DNA from 4 places in the Mesorhizobium sp. WSM4823 genome. Region 4 is predicted to be linked to each of the others. Evidence: predicted binding sites of a transcription regulator. Region 4 holds the regulator's gene; each other region holds the start of a gene.

Region 1 (3,927 bases), on a different contig from region 4:
TCGATCAGCTCGGCGCCTATATGCGGAAGGACTACGATTATTCCGCCGACGTGCCGAAGCTGAAGATGCCGGTCATGCTGGCTTTCGGCGACGGCGACATGTACCGGCCCGAGCACGAAATCAAGTTCTATCAGTTGCTCGGCGGCGGGTTGAAGGACGCCGGCTGGATGCGCGAGAATCTGTCGCAGAACCGGCTGGCCATCCTGCCGAACCGCACCCATTACGATGTGTTCTTTGCGCCGGAATTGACAGCCGCCGCACTGCCCTTCCTCAATGGCGAGACCAAGGTGAAGACCTGGGACGAGATCGTCAGCGAAACGAACTGACGCCTGACAATCGCCTGCCGGCCGTCTTCCGCAAGATGGCCGGCAACGCTGGTTACGCGTCGCGCCTCATCGCACCGCAAGTTCCGCCGGCAGCATCACGCCAACAGATAGCGCCATCAAAGCATTTCAATTGACGCTCCTGTGCCGGCAGCTACCTTGGCGCCAATCCTAGGAAAAGGGACGCAAATATGGCTAGGTATCAGGGTGGCTGCCTGTGCGGCGCGGTGCGCTACCGTACTGATACCGCGCCAATCAACGAGCGCGTCTGCCATTGCCGGCTTTGCCAGAAGGCGCTGGGCGCGGCCTTCAACGCCCGCGTGCTGTTCCGCATCGACGACGTGACGACGGAAGGGCCGGTGGCGTTGGTGAATTCCTCGCCCGATCTCAAGCGCGGCTTCTGCCCGGCCTGCGGCACGACGCTGTTTTCCCGGCGCGACTCCGCCGGCATCATCGGCATCACCTCCGGCTCGCTCGACGATCCTTCGGTATTCAAGCCGCAGATGCATATGTGGACCGCCTCGAAGCAGCCCTGGGTACAGCTCGACGATGGACTGCCGCAATATGAAGGCGCGCCGCCGCCCGCCTAACCTTTTCCCAGAAGGGGAGAGGCAAAGGCGCGTGCCCATTTTTTTCATCGGGGACACGAGATAGCCGGCAAAGCGTCATTGGCGAGCCATCATTGCCACCTATCTATTGCTTGCGGGTCGGCGGTCGAGGAGGCGACGGATGAACGATAAAATCAACACCCTGGATGAGCTTTTGAGCGATCCGATGGTCAAGCTCGTGATGGAGCGTGACCGCGTGCAGCCGGCCGAGCTTCGCACGCTGCTTGAGGAAAAGGTTCGCCGGGCGGAGGATGATGCGCCGGTCAACCCCGATCGCTTTGTACCGCCGGCTCACATGGTAGCCGAGACCTGCCACAAGCTATGGCTGTGCAGCTAAGCAGAGGTGCCTGACAGGGTCAGCAATCTCTGGCGCTGCCCCGCGGACGCTTCGATGAAGAGGCTCCTAACAATTTGATTCAAACTTTGTTGGTAATTTCTCGTTAGTAATCTGGACTGGTTTGTCCGGCGGCGTTGTCTTGCCATCGGTCTGTTGTGTTTGCGTACAGGTCCAGATGCGGTTATCAGGCGTCGTCATCTTCTCGATCGCAGCGCTGTGCCTTGCCGGCTGCACGTCGACGTCCGGCGTCGATGCGCTGCAAGTGCCGTCCAGTGAGACGACCAGCTCGGTTGTGCGGCCGCCCGCGCCGGTGGCCTCGGTCGATGCGGCCGATGCCGCACCCGCCTTCGCTGAGGAAGAGGCGATGGACCAAGCCGTGGCGATGGCCCCTCCAGAGCCTGTGGAAAGCATCGAACCACCCGCCGAGCCGATTGCCCTGGTGGCGCCGCCGAAGCGGATCGCACGCGCGACACCGATCCTCGCCGAGCCGGTCCAGCGCTATCGTTTTCGTGACGCCAAGCCGATCAATTTCGGCAAGGCCTCGCCCAGGCACCTCGCCGTTCACGGCGTCGATGTCTCGCGCTGGCAGGGCAATGTGAACTGGGACAAGCTGCGCGCGCAGGGCGCGAACTTCGCCTACATCAAGGCGACCGATGGCGGCGATCATCTTGATCCGATGTTCATGAAAAACTGGCGCAATGCCGACGCCGCCGGCCTGAAGCGCGGTGCCTATCATTTCTTCTACTGGTGCCGCACCGCCGGCGAGCAGGCCGACTGGTTCATCCGCAACGTGCCGAGGGTCGAGGGCGCGCTGCCGCCGGTGATCGATGTCGAGTGGAATGGCGAATCCAGCTGCAAGCGGCGGCCGTCGCAACAAAAGGTGCTGGAGAAGATGCAGGTCTTCATGGACAAGCTGGAACGCCACTACGGCCAGCGACCCATCATCTACACCGCGCCCGATTTCTACCGCGACAATCTCAGAGGCGCTTTCCCAGACTATCCGTTCTGGCTGCGGGCGGTGGCACAGCACCCGTCAAAGGTCTATCCCGGCCGCAAATGGGTGTTCTGGCAGTATTCCGGCTCCGGCCTGTCGCACGGCGTGAGAGGCCGCATCGACCTCAACGTCTTCCATGGTGACGAGAGAGCCTGGCGGAACTGGGAAGGCGGGCGGCAGATGGTGGCCGAGGCGGAGTAGGGGCCGGCTGGGAGCATCCTGCCGCTCGCGCCTGCGGCACTGATCGCGGCCGCAGAAACCACCGTTTGCAGGCATTGGGGTGAATATTGAGGAACCCTGACCGACTGTCGCGGAATTGTCATGGATCCGTCATCGCATTGAAATGTCGCTCCTCCAAAGCAGGTGGCTTCCATCCAAACAGGAGACGCCACCCGTGCCCCGCCATTCCGCGCTTTTCGTCCTGACGGCAGCGCTTGCTGCCTCCGTTTCGCTGCCGGCCCATGCCGATGTGATGTTCAACCGGGTCGCGAGCTTCGCGGTCGCCGGAAACCTTCCCGCGGACGTCGAGAAGACCTCGCCGACTTCGTCCGAAATCATCGCGGCCAGCGAAGACGGCATGACGCTGGTCTATTCCGACAGCCCGCTCGGTGCAGTCGGCTTCATCGACATCGCCGATCCCAAGTCGCCCAAGGCCGGCGGCATCGTCAAGATCGATGGCGAGCCGACCTCGGTTGTGGTCATCGGCGGCAAGGTGCTGGCCGGCGTCAACACATCGGAGAGCAAGGCCAAGCCTTCAGGCAATCTCACCGTCATCGATCTCGCCTCCAAGGCGATCGAAAGCACCTGCGACCTCGGCGGCCAGCCGGACTCGCTGGCGCTGAGCAAGGACGGCAAGTTCCTGGCCATCGGCATTGAGAACGAGCGCGACGAGGAGGTGAACGACGGAGAAATACCGCAGATGCCGGCGGGCGACCTCAAGATTTTCACCCTTGCCGAAGGCCAGCCCGATTGCGCGACGATGAAGACCGTGAACCTGGCGGGCATCGCCGAAGTCGCGGGGGACGATCCCGAGCCGGAATTCGTCGCCTTCAACGAGGCCGGCGAGATCGCGGTCACGCTGCAGGAAAACAATCACATCGCCATCGTCAATGCCGAAACCGGCGCGATCGTCACCCACTTCTCCGCAGGCTCGGTCACGCTGGACAAGATCGACACTAAGAAGAACGGCGCGTTCTCTTTCGATGGCAAAATGGAAAACGTCGCGCGTGAACCCGACGCCGTGAAATGGCTCGACAATGACCGTTTCGTCGTCGCCAACGAAGGCGACTACAAGGGCGGCTCGCGCGGCTTCACGATCTTCAGCAAGAAGGGCGAGGTTCTCTACGAATCCGGTCCGTCCTTCGAGTATGAGGTCGCCAATGCCGGTCATTATCCCGACGCCCGCAACAAGAAAGGCGTCGAGCCGGAAGGTATCGAGACCAGCACGTTCGGCGAAGACAGGCTGATTTTCGTCGCTTCAGAGCGTGGCTCCGTGGTCGGCGTCTACAAGGACACCGGTGCAGAGCCTCAGTTTGTCCAGCTCCTGCCGTCCGGCATCGGCCCGGAAGGCCTAGTCGCGATCCCGTCGCGCAATCTCCTGGTCACCGCCAACGAGACCGACCTGGTCGAGGACGGGCTGGCCCGCTCGCAGGTGATGATCTACGA
Region 2 (3,927 bases), on a different contig from region 4:
ATGCATCGATTCCGTCAGGGCAGCCGTGAAGTCCGCCTCCTCGATCAGGCTGGCGATCAGGTCGAGCTGGTCGTAAGGCAGATCCTCTTTCATCAGCTCGGCGGTGTAGGCGCGGATATCGCGGCTGAGAATGTCGGTTGCGAGATAGTGCTCGCCCGGATCCGACGGCGCCTTCTTGGCCGAGCGTGCGATGTCGAGGAACATTGCGCCGGCCTCGAGGTGACGGGCCGTCTCCTGCTGAACGGCGGGAACGGCCTTGGCAAAATCGCCGGCCAGCTTGCGGTCGAGGAATTTCGGCGTCGAGAAATCCTCCGTGTCCTCGGCATCCGTGTGGCCGACACGCGACAGAACCCGCTCGAACACACCGATGAACGGGAACAGCAACAATGTATTGAAGATGTTGAAGAAGGTCGAGTAAAGGCCAACTGCGACCGGCACCAGGGGAAAGGTCTCCTTGCCGTCGACGATCACCGGAATGGCGGGATCGCCGCCGAAGAACTGCATGGCCCATTCCAGGACCTGCATCGAGACGAAGAACAGCGGGATGGTGATGCACACGCCGATGATGTTGAACGAGATGTGCGCGTATGCGGTCCGCTTGGCATTTTTCGAAAGATTGAGCGAAGCCATCCACGAGGTGATCGTGGTGCCGAGATCCGCGCCGAGCGAGAAGGCGACGGCCGTGGTCCAGTCGAGAATGCCGGCGGCCCCAAGGCCCATCACAATGCCGATCGTCGCCGAGGACGAATGGATCATGGCGGTCACGCCGGCGGCGATGAACACGCATTTGAGAAGGTTGAGATAGGAGTCGGCCGTGAGGCTCTGCAGCAGGGCCATGACTTCGGGCAGATTGCGAAGTGGACGCAGGCCGCCGGTCATCAGGTTGAGGCCGTAGAAGATGAGCGCGAAGCCCATGCCGGCGAGCGCTATGTTCTTGACCTTTTCACTTTTGGCGAAGCAGTAGATCAGCGAGAACACCCCGGCCAGGATCAATCCGAGCGGACCGAGCGGCAGGGCGATCAGCCCGTTGCCGAGCGTGGTGCCGATATTGGCGCCCATGATCACGCTGATCGCCGGTCGAAGCGCGATGACGCCGGCGTTGACCAGGCCGACGACCATGACGCTCATCGCCGTCGACGACTGGATGACGCCGGTGATCAGTGTTCCTGCCAGCACGCCCTTGATCGGCGTTCCGGCGGCCTTGGCGAGAAAGGCGCGCATCCGGTTGACCGAAAGCGCCTGGATGCCGTTCGCCATGAAGTCCAGGCCGAGCATGAAGATGCCCAACCCGCCGATCACCGGCACGAGGATGTCCTTGAAGATATCTATGTCCATGTGACGCAGTCCCCAACAAGCCGTTACCACGGCGCGATATGACGTTAAGTTCAGATGCTGCGCGAGGCAGCCTAGCTCTTCCGCTCAGTTTCCGACGGGCACTTGCCTTGCCCAGTATTGTTCGACCTGGTCGACGAGCGCCTTCGGCAGCGGCACATAGCCGAGCGCGGTGGCGTCGCCGGCGCCTTGCGCGAAGGCGAGCCGGAAAAGGTCGTGCACCCGGCGATAGCGATGTTCCGAACGGCCAGAGACCTGAACGACCGCGAACACCGCCGTGCTGATCGGATAGGCGGCGTCTCCGTCCCGATCGGTCAGCGAGGCGAAGAAATCGGTCGTTTTCGCCCAGTCGACGGATGTCGCCGCAGCCTGAACGCCGTCTGGCTCCGGCTTGACGAATTTGCCGGATTTGTTCTCGATCAATGCGTAGGAAAGGCTTGCGCGCTGGGCCTGGCCGGATTCGGCATAGGCGATCGCGCCCTTCGTGTCGTGCACGGCTCGAATGAGGTTTTGAGTGCCTTCCGCGTCGGCGCCGAGCGGCCACGAGATCAGCGTATCGGCGCCGTATTTGGCCTTCCACTCCTCGCTGACCGCCGACAGATACTCCGTGAAGACAAAGGTCGAGCCGGAACCATCCTTGCGATGAAGCACGCTGATTCTGAGATCGGGCAGCGTCAGATCCGGATTCGCCGCCTTGATCGCGGGATCGGACCATGACTGGATCTTGCCGAGATAGATGTCGGCCAGAAGCGGCCCCGTCAGGCGAAGGCTTCCCGGGCCAATACCGTCGAGATTGACGACGACGGCGATGGCGCCCATCACGATCGGAAACTGCTGGCGGCCGGTTTTCCTGAGCTCGGCAGCGTTGATCGGTGCATCCGTCGCCGCAAAGTCCATGTCCGGCTGATCGAGACGCAGGACGCCGGCGAGCGAGCCGACGATTTCATAGTCGACCTTCCAATCGGGCGAAACATAGTCGCCGCCATCGGCGCGGGCGCTCTCGTAGGCGGCTGCCCATTTGCCGATGATCGGGGCGGCCAGCGTCGATCCGGCGCCGCGAATAGGCTCAGCCTGTGCAGCAGCCCCGACCATCAAGGCAACAGCCAGCGTGATGGCGCCACTTCCGGTTATTTTCGCCCATTTGCGCCGAAGTGACGCAAAGCTTAGTGGAAAAATCATGGCGACCCCCGACTATACTGCGCAAACAAATAGCTAATTTTCAGTCTTGGCAGATATCAACAGTCGTCCGCCCAGCGAACGAACGCCGGTCGAGAAACAACATCGCCCATCGTATGAACCTTGGTTAACGATTGGATGACAGAGATCTTGTGGGGCAAATCTTTTTTATTCGGATTTTCCGCGATCGCCGCGACTGCCTGAAGAATTATTCGGCAAGCCCGTGCGCGATCGGCCGTTTGCCGCTCGGCGACTTGCCACGGGCAAGGCACGCCATCTCACCGCCGACGAACGGATAATATTTGCGGCCTGAGCTGCGCGTCGCCTCTACCCCCAGCCCATCCGAAGCTTACTTCGCGTCGTGAAAGATGATGCCGACGGTGTGGCGCGTGCCGGAGCGAAGCCGGCTGACGCCGTGCCTGAGATTGACCCGGTAACTGCCCTTGCTGCCTTGCACCGGACGATTGTGGACCGCGAAGGCAACCGCGTCGCCCTGGCGCAGCGGCACCACCTCGGCGCGGCTCTGCATGCGCGGGCGCTGTTCGGTCAGCACGAACTCGCCGCCGGTGAAATCCTTGCCAGGTTCGGACAGCAGGATCGCCACCTGCAGCGGGAAGGCAAGATCGCCGTAGAGATCCTGATGCAGGCAGTTGAAGTCGCCGGGACCATATTGCAGCAGCAGCGGCGTCGGCCGCGTCTGGCCCTGCTCGTGGCATTGCTCGAGGAATGCGGCGTGTTTGTCCGGGTAGCGCTGGGCGATGCCCATGCGCTCGTTCCAGTCGTTGGCGACCGCGGCAAGGCGCGGATAGAGCGCGGTGCGCAGGCCGCCGATCAGCTCGGGCAAGGGATAGCGGAAATAGCGGTATTCGCCCTTGCCGAAGCCGTGCCGCGCCATATGGACATGGCTGCGAAAGTGGCTTTCGTCAGGATAAAACCCGGCGATCTCCCGGCACTCTTCCGGTGTCAGCAGCTTTTCAATGACCGCGCAGCCATAGCCGCTCATCTCCGCGGCCAATGCCTGCCAATCATATCCAGCGACGCGCGTCTCTGCCGATCGGACCGCTGCCTTCGAACCTATCGAATGAATGGTCATGGCTTTGCCTCCTGTGGCTTCGTCCTGACATCAGATGGGTGAAACAGCGCGAGCAAACCACCCGTTTCCTGCCAACGGGCCGCGCATAGTGGGGGTGTTGCGTCTCACAATCTCAAGCACCGGTGGCGCCGTTTTCGGGCGCCGGCCTGATCGCTCCGTCCCCCGAAGTGGCGAGGTAAAGGGCGGCGCCGAGCATGATCGTCGCCCCAAGCATGCCGACGAACGATGTCCGCTCGCCCAGGAAAAGTGCCGCGCCCAAGGCGCCGAACACGCTTTCGGCGCTGACGATTACCGCTGCGTGGCTGGCCGAGGTGAAACGCTGGGCA
Region 3 (3,927 bases), on a different contig from region 4:
GAACAGCGCGCGCACCGGGTCGAACCAGTCGCGCGGCTTCAACTCGCCGAAAAAGTCGGCGACGTGGGGGAGGCGGTCGAAGAACTTTCCGGCGTTGGTCTCGTTGGCGAACCAGAGCGAGCCAGAGAGTGCAAGGAGCAGGAAAACCAGGCCCCCGATCGTGTAAAGGCGCCGGCGGGCTGCGAGGTCGCGCCAGTGCCGCTCGACAGTGGCTCCCTCCGGTGAAAGCGCAGGCGCTCGGTATACGTCGGTCGCACTCATCGATAGATCCCCGGCCCTGATGCGGCAACGCCGCCGGTGCACATGGCCCCGGCGGCGTTGTGGCAGTTTGCTTTACGAGCCGATCTTCGCCTTACGGGCGTCGATGATCGGCTGATAGAACGCCGGGGTGACCGGTGAATAGCCCTTGTAATCGCCGCCCTGGATTGCCGAGAAACAGGCCGGATCGGTTTCCGGAAGCTTGGTCAGGAAATCGGTGATCTTCTGCTTGGCGCCGGCGTCGATCGACGTCCGCAATACCAGCGGGCCGTTCGGGATCATCGGCGACTGCCACAATTCGACGAGGTCGTCCATCTTGAGGACGCCCTTGTCGACCATCTTGCGCAGATTGCCCGAGCTGTAGCCGTCCTTGAAGTCGCCGACGCCGGAAGCCCAGGTGGTGCCGGCATCGAAGGTGCCCTTCAGGACTTCGAGGACAAGCTGTTCATGGCCGCCACCAAAACCGGTCGACGCGAAGTAGCTCTTCACATCCATGCCGATGTCCTTGGGCAGTGAAGTGACCGGGATAAGGTAACCCGAAGTCGAATCGGGATCGGCGAAACCGAGTTTCTTGCCCTTCATGTCGGCGAGCGTCTTGATGCCGGAATCGGCACGGGCGACCATGACCGAATGATAGCCGGTCGAACCGTCGGTCTGGACCGTCGTCAGGATCGGTTCAACCGCGTCCTTGTTTTCGAGATAGATCTTGGCATAGGCGGAAGCGCCGAGCTCGGCATAGTCAAGCGTGCCGCCGAGCAGGCCCTGGATGACGCCGTCGTAGTCGGCGGCCGGGAACAGCGAAACTTTCTCGACACCGAGGACTTCCTTGATGTGGTCGGCGAAGCACTGGTAGTTGCGCAGACGGTCGGCCTCGTTCTCGCCGCCGAGAATGCCGACGCGGAATTCCTTCAGGTCTTGTGCCTGAACCGCGCCCATCGCCATGGCGATGATGGAAACAGCACCGAAAAGCATCTTTCTAAACATGTCGGGTCTCTCCTGTTGGTTCCGGCATCGCGCCGGTAGCGTTCGAATTTTGACGGCGCCTTTGACGCGGGCTGGCGATCCAGGCGCTCTTTTGCTGCCCATGGTTTCCCGGATACCGGTATCCACTTGTCGGGATCATGGAACTAGTAGCCGGGAAATGCGGGCTCGAGCGGTCCGGCGGATGCGGCGATTTTTTGCTTGATGGTGACGCTGGTCGAGGTGATGGCCTCGGAGATCTCGCCGCCATTGCTGTCGGCGCCATAGACCCTGCGCACAGCCTCGCGGTTGAGGTCTTCGGACGGGCCGTCGAACACGACCTTGCCGGCGGCCATGCCGATGATGCGGTTGCAATAGGTGCGCGCGGTGTCCAGCGTGTGCAGATTGGTGACGACGGTGATGCCCTCGCGCAGATTGATGTCCTGCAGCGAATCCATCACCACCTTGGCATTGAGCGGGTCGAGCGAGGCGATCGGCTCGTCGGCGAGGATGACCTTCGGCTGCTGCATCATGGCGCGGGCAATCGCAACGCGCTGCTGCTGGCCGCCGGACAAGGTGCCGGCCGGCTGCAGCGCCGTGCGGGCAATGTCGAGACGCTCGAGCGCCGCGATCGCCTCGGCACGTTCTTCGCGAGAGAAGACACCGAGCAGATTGACAAGGGTCGAGCGGTGATTGAGCCGGCCGAGCAGCACATTGGTCAGCACGTCGAGACGCGGCACCAGGTTGAACTGCTGGAAGATCATGGCGCAATCACGCTGCCAGCGCCTGAGCAGCGAGCCGCGCAGGCTGGAGACTTCAGCGCCGTCAAAGAAAATCGACCCTTGGCTGGGATCGATGAGGCGGTTGATCATGCGCAAAAGGGTCGACTTGCCGGCGCCGGAACGGCCGATAATGCCGACCATCTGCCCGTGCGGGATCGAGATATCGACATTGCTGACGGCGGTATTCTTGCCAAACCGGCGGGTGACGCCGCGGATTTCCAGCGTGGCTGTGGTTGCTGACATAGGCTAGTTCCAGTCCGGTCGCAGTGAAGGTCTGTTGACCTTCGCTAGCGCAACGCCATGAACCTGCGGTGTCGGATTGATGTCAGTTTTGTTACTGCCCACAGCCGCGTCGAGCAGAAAGGCGAGTCCACCCAAATCGCTGCCGCCTGGCCAGCATGCATGGGATCAACCGAGGACCAGCAGCTCCTCGAAATGCTTCATGTCCTTGAAGCGGCAAAATGCCGGAGGCCGCAGCTCCATCACCGTAGCCTGACGGGCGAGCAGCGAGAGGCAGTCATCGAATAGCTGTTGCCATTGTGATGCCCTTTCGTCGTCGAGATGGCGGATCAGATAGGCGAAAGTTATGTGAAACGTGTAGCTGTCGTGATCCGGATGCCGGTATCCGAACGGCACCGACAGGGCATCGCGCCACGCGCGCATGATGCGCTCATCCTCGTCGGAGGCGCCGGCAACGGTCAGGCCGGTCGGCACGATTTCGACAACCCTGACTTTGAACGCGCCATGGTCCTCGATGCCTTTCAGCCGCTCAAGATAGAGCTGGGTCATGTCGTCGATGCTGGTATCGAGAGGCACATCCTCAGGCCAGTAGGGAAGACGGCGACGATATTCGATGATGCCCTGGAACAGCGTCATATGCAGGCTGGAGATCGGCGTGAAGGCCAACCGGTCGGCATCCGGCATGGCGCGCATCCGTTCCCGCACTTCGATGACCGCCGCTTCGGAAGCTGAGCCACTGGCGAGATGGCAGACGACCGTGTTGCCGGGCTCGATGAGAAAATTGCCTGACGTGTCGTAGCGCGTGCTGAGATGCGCGGGAGGGTTCAGGTTCGAGCTGGCGAAGAATCCGGCGAGCGACGGTTTGATGGATTGAAGCATGGCGATCTCCAGGGAAAGACCGCGTCCTGTCCGAGTCATGTGTCAGGGATGTGAAACGGCGGGCTCGCCCTGCGTCAGCCGTATTTTTCCAGAAACGCTTCCGCCGAAAGCGCGCGAAAATCATCAAGTGCGGCGCGCAGGCGGACATGGTCCCAATCCCACCAGGCGAGTGCCTGATAGCGTTCCGCGGTGCGGCGGTCGAAGCGTTCGCGGATCGGTTTCGCCGGCACGCCGCCGACAATGGTGTAGGGCGCGACGTCCTTCGATACCACGGCGCCGGCGCCGACCGCCGCGCCATCGCCGACGGTGACGCCGGGCAGGATGGTCGAGCCGTGGCCAAGCCAGGTGTCGTGGCCGATGGTGACGCGCTTGGCGCGACGCTGAGCGAAGAATTCGCTCTCGTGTTCGGCGTCGTCCCAATAGTCCGACGCGCGATAAGTGAAATGGTGCAGCGTCGGCCGCCAGGTCGGGTGATTGGTGGCATTGATGCGGACGCTGGCGGCGATGTTGGCGAATTTGCCGACCGTCGCGCACCAGACACCGCAGTCCTGCATCATGTAGGAATAGTCGCCAATTGTGCTCTCCGAAACCCGGCAGCGGTCGGCGATCTCGGTCCAGCGGCCAAGCGTCGAGTTCTCGACTTCCGCCGTGTCGTGGACGAGCGGCGTTTCCGACAGCTTTCTTGTCATGCGGCGATTTTCCCGGCGGCAAAAGCGGTCACATCGATGACGCGATCGGCGACCGCCTCGCGCACGTCATGGTCGTGGAAAATCCCAAGCAGGGCGACGCCGGCTGCCTTCTTGGCCGC
Region 4 (3,927 bases):
GCCGGTTCAACTCGATCTTCTTCTTCACCGGCGCAAGCCGCGAGCCGGAATTGGCTGGTGTCTGGGGCGCGGTCGTCGGTTCGTTCCTGACCATGATCGTGACGCTCGCCATCGCATTCCCGATCGGTGTTTCGGCGGCGATCTATCTTGAGGAATTTGCACCCAAGAATCGACTGACGACGATCATCGAAGTGAATATCAACAATCTGGCGGCGGTGCCCTCGATCGTCTTCGGCCTGCTTGGACTTGCCGTATTCCTGAATTTCTTCGGCCTGCCGCGCTCGGCCCCGGTGGTCGGCGGCATGGTGCTGGCATTGATGACCCTGCCGATCATCATTATCGCCTCACGCGCTTCGCTGCGCGCGGTGCCACCGTCGATCCGCGAGGCAGCTCTTGGCATCGGAGCGTCCAAGGTCCAGACCGTATTCCATCACGTCCTGCCGCTGGCGATGCCGGGCATCATGACCGGCACCATCCTCGGCATGGCGCATGCGCTGGGCGAAACCGCGCCGTTGCTGATGATCGGCATGGTCGCCTTCATTGTCGACATTCCCGGCGGCTTCACCGATCCCGCGACGATCCTGCCGGTGCAGATATTCATGTGGGCCGATTTCCCGGAAGCTGGATTCCAGCAGAAGACTTCGGCGGCGATTTTGATTTTGCTGGTGTTTTTGGTCATCATGAATGCCATAGCGGTGATACTGCGCAGGCGCTTCGAGCGGCGCTGGTAAGGAGTTAGAGGATATGAACATCATGACGGAAGCCAGCGTCGAACAGAAACTGAATAGCGGAACCAACGAACCTTCGATCAAGATGAAGGGCGAAAAGGTCTCTGTTCATTATGGCGAGAAGCGCGCTCTGTTCGACGTGGATCTCGATGTCCGCGAGAACCAGGTGACGGCGTTGATCGGCCCATCGGGTTGCGGCAAGTCGACCTTTCTGCGTTGCCTGAACCGAATGAACGACACGATCGACATCGCACGGGTAAGCGGCAAGATCACGCTCGACAACGAGGATGTCTACGACCCGAAAATCGACGTCGTCGAGCTGCGGGCTCGCGTCGGCATGGTGTTCCAGAAGCCGAACCCGTTTCCGAAGTCGATCTACGAAAACGTCGCCTACGGTCCGCGCATTCACGGTCTGGCCAGGAGCAAGGCGGAGTTGGACGGCATCGTCGAATCGAGCCTGAAGAAGGCCGGCCTGTTCAACGAGGTCAAGGATCGCCTGCTCGAGTCGGGCACCGGCCTTTCCGGCGGACAGCAGCAGCGCCTGTGCATCGCGCGCGCCATCGCGGTGTCGCCGGAAGTGATCCTGATGGACGAGCCCTGCTCAGCGCTCGATCCGATCGCCACCGCCCGCGTCGAGGAGCTGATCGACGAGCTGCGTCAAAACTACACGATCGTCATCGTCACCCATTCGATGCAGCAGGCAGCGCGCGTGTCGCAGCGAACGGCGATGTTCCATCTCGGCTATCTGGTCGAGGAAGGCGCGACCGACAAGATGTTCACCAACCCCGACGACAAGCGCACCCAGGACTACATCACCGGCCGGTTCGGCTGAGCGGTCCGGCGGCGAATTCGAACACGAGGACAGCATCATGGGTGAACATACCGTCGCCTCCTTCGACGAGGAATTGGAACACATCGACAGGCTGATCCGTGACATGGACGAGCTTGCCGCCGCGATGGTAGCTGCGTCGATCCGCGCATTGCTCGCGTCAGACAATGCGATGGCGCAGCGCGTCGTCTCGGACGATGCCATCATGGATGCCCGGCAGCGCGAGCTCGACGACAGCGCGATCACACTGATCGCCAAGCGGCAGCCGATGGCGCAAGACCTGCGCGCCGTGGTTGGCGCAATCCGGATGGCCGGCGATCTGGAGCGCATCGGCGACCTGGCCAAGAACATAGCCAAGCGGGTCAGCGCAGTCGGACAGAGCGCCACGCCGCGTAATCTCTCGCATGGTATCGACGCAATGGCGGATCTCGTTCTCGAACAGCTCCGTGGCGTGGTCGAGCACTACGTGTCGCGAGACGCCAACGCGTTGAAGGAACTACGCGCCGCCGACGAGAAGGTCGATGTCAAATACACGGCGGTTTTTCGGGAGCTCCTGACCTACATGATGGAGGACCCTCGTAACATCACCGCCTGCACGCATCTTCTGTTCTGCGCCAAGAATCTCGAGCGTATTGGCGATCATGTAACCAACATCGCCGAAAACGCCTACTATGTCGTGACCGGACAGCAATTGCCGGCGGATCGCCCGAAGCTCGACGAAACGACGACGGCGCCGGCGACATGACGGGGGTGACCGATCGATGATCGCGCCGCGCATCATGGTGGTGGAGGATGAAGAGCCGCTGGGCGTCCTCCTCCGCTACAATCTGGAATCCGAAGGCTATCAGGTCGAGGTGGTGACACGCGGCGACGAGGCCGAAATCCGGCTGCAGGAAAACGTGCCCGATCTTCTGGTGCTCGACTGGATGGTGCCGGCAGTTTCCGGCATCGAGCTTTGCCGGCGTCTTCGGGTGCGTCCCGAAACCGAGCGGTTGCCGATCATCATGCTGACCGCGCGCGGCGAGGAGAGCGACCGGGTGCGCGGCCTCTCGACCGGGGCCGACGACTATCTGGTCAAGCCGTTCTCGACACCGGAATTCATGGCCCGGGTCAAGGCGCTGCTGCGCCGCGCCAAGCCGGAAGTGCTGTCCAGCGTGCTGAAGGTCGGCGACATCATGCTCGATCGCGAATCGCACAGGGTCTACCGCAAGAAGAGCGAGATCCGGCTCGGGCCGACCGAATTCCGGCTGCTCGAATTCATGATGCGGCACCCCGGTCGCGTCTTCTCGCGCAGCCAGTTGCTCGACAATGTCTGGGGCGAGACGATTTACATCGATGAACGCACGGTGGACGTCCATGTCGGGCGGTTGCGCAAGGCGGTCAACAATGGTCGCATGCCCGATGTCATCCGCACCATCCGCGGCGCGGGCTATGCGATCAGGGAAGATTAGTTCCTCGGCGCGTAAGTTCTGACAGGTCGGGCGTGCGGATCGCATGCTCTGCGATTAGCCGAAACGCTCCTCACTCGTCATCCTGGGGCGGAGCAAGGAGCGAAGCGACGCGGCGCAGACCCCAGGATCCATGCGGCGACTTAAGTGCGCTGCTGCGATCCAGAATTCTGCTCCGCTGCACTCCTCGGCTAAGGTTACGGCATGGATCCCAGGGTCTCCGCGACGGAGCTTCGCTCCTGCTTCGCCCAGGGATGACGAAGTTAGGAATTCGCGCGCTCTTTCGGGTCAACTCAGGCCACGTCCTTCCTGCTCGTGCCGGACTTTCCTTGCGCGCCCGGCGCGAAAATCTCCTGGTCGACGAAATTCAGCGCCTGCATGGCGCAGCCTTCGCGGATCAGCGGCAATTCGTTCGGCTCGGTGTCGAAGGAAATGGAACCCGAATGCTGGCCGCCGGCGGTCTGGGCGATGGCTTCGCGCAGGGCCGGCTCGATCAGGTCGAAGGCGGCAGCGCTGGCGCCGACCATGGCGACCGGCGCTGGATCTATCAACGCGAACAGGCTGCCTAGCCCGAAGCCGAGCGCTTCGCCGGCCTTGCGGTAGGCTTCGCGCTCCGGTCCGTCCGCCTCGCGCGCCCGTGCCGCCAATGCCCGCATGTCGGCATCGCTGACATCGGCGACCGGTTCGGCATTCTCGCTCAATTGCCTTGCATTGCGCCAGATGGCGTAGTTCCCGGCATAGGCTTCGACGCAGCCGCGCCGTCCGCAGCGGCAAAGCGCGCCGCCCGGCCGATGGATCATGTGGCCGAATTCGCCGCCTGAGGAATGGGTGCCGGTGAACAATTCGCCTTTCAACACCAACCCCATACCGATGCCGTGTGAGAGCAGGATGGCGATGAAATCGTTGCGGTAGCGATCCGGGT

Evidence for each region. The regulator PhoB, encoded in region 4, activates phosphate uptake and scavenging genes when phosphate is short. The targets are predictions, from matches to a motif close to TGTCATNNANCTGTCAT.
Region 1: AC0L26_RS06500 (esterase-like activity of phytase family protein) is a predicted target of PhoB. The motif match lies at 2,580-2,596, and genes of this name have one in related genera.
Region 2: pstS (phosphate ABC transporter substrate-binding protein PstS) is a predicted target of PhoB. The motif match lies at 2,636-2,652, and genes of this name have one in related genera.
Region 3: phnC (phosphonate ABC transporter ATP-binding protein) is a predicted target of PhoB. The motif match lies at 2,312-2,328, and genes of this name have one in related genera.

What each region holds. Positions count from the first base shown of each region.
Region 1 is NZ_JBVVQL010000002.1:326,502-330,428, forward strand. It holds gene AC0L26_RS06480 (alpha/beta fold hydrolase) at 1-326, shown strand, start outside; gene AC0L26_RS06485 (GFA family protein) at 515-913, shown strand; gene AC0L26_RS06490 (hypothetical protein) at 1,053-1,268, shown strand; gene AC0L26_RS06495 (glycoside hydrolase family 25 protein) at 1,444-2,463, shown strand; gene AC0L26_RS06500 (esterase-like activity of phytase family protein) at 2,657-3,927, shown strand, end outside.
Region 2 is NZ_JBVVQL010000017.1:45,891-49,817, forward strand. It holds gene AC0L26_RS28370 (Na/Pi cotransporter family protein) at 1-1,335, opposite strand, end outside; gene pstS (phosphate ABC transporter substrate-binding protein PstS) at 1,420-2,511, opposite strand; gene AC0L26_RS28380 (2OG-Fe(II) oxygenase) at 2,858-3,601, opposite strand; gene AC0L26_RS28385 (DMT family transporter) at 3,714-3,927, opposite strand, start outside.
Region 3 is NZ_JBVVQL010000010.1:62,154-66,080, forward strand. It holds gene phnE (phosphonate ABC transporter, permease protein PhnE) at 1-261, opposite strand, end outside; gene phnD (phosphonate ABC transporter substrate-binding protein) at 334-1,242, opposite strand; gene phnC (phosphonate ABC transporter ATP-binding protein) at 1,386-2,243, opposite strand; gene AC0L26_RS22620 (DUF1868 domain-containing protein) at 2,409-3,119, opposite strand; gene AC0L26_RS22625 (DapH/DapD/GlmU-related protein) at 3,194-3,808, opposite strand; gene phnL (phosphonate C-P lyase system protein PhnL) at 3,805-3,927, opposite strand, start outside.
Region 4 is NZ_JBVVQL010000003.1:198,775-202,701, reverse strand. It holds gene pstA (phosphate ABC transporter permease PstA) at 1-731, shown strand, start outside; gene pstB (phosphate ABC transporter ATP-binding protein PstB) at 745-1,560, shown strand; gene phoU (phosphate signaling complex protein PhoU) at 1,598-2,302, shown strand; gene phoB (phosphate regulon transcriptional regulator PhoB) at 2,319-3,008, shown strand; gene AC0L26_RS09610 (ROK family protein) at 3,299-3,927, opposite strand, start outside.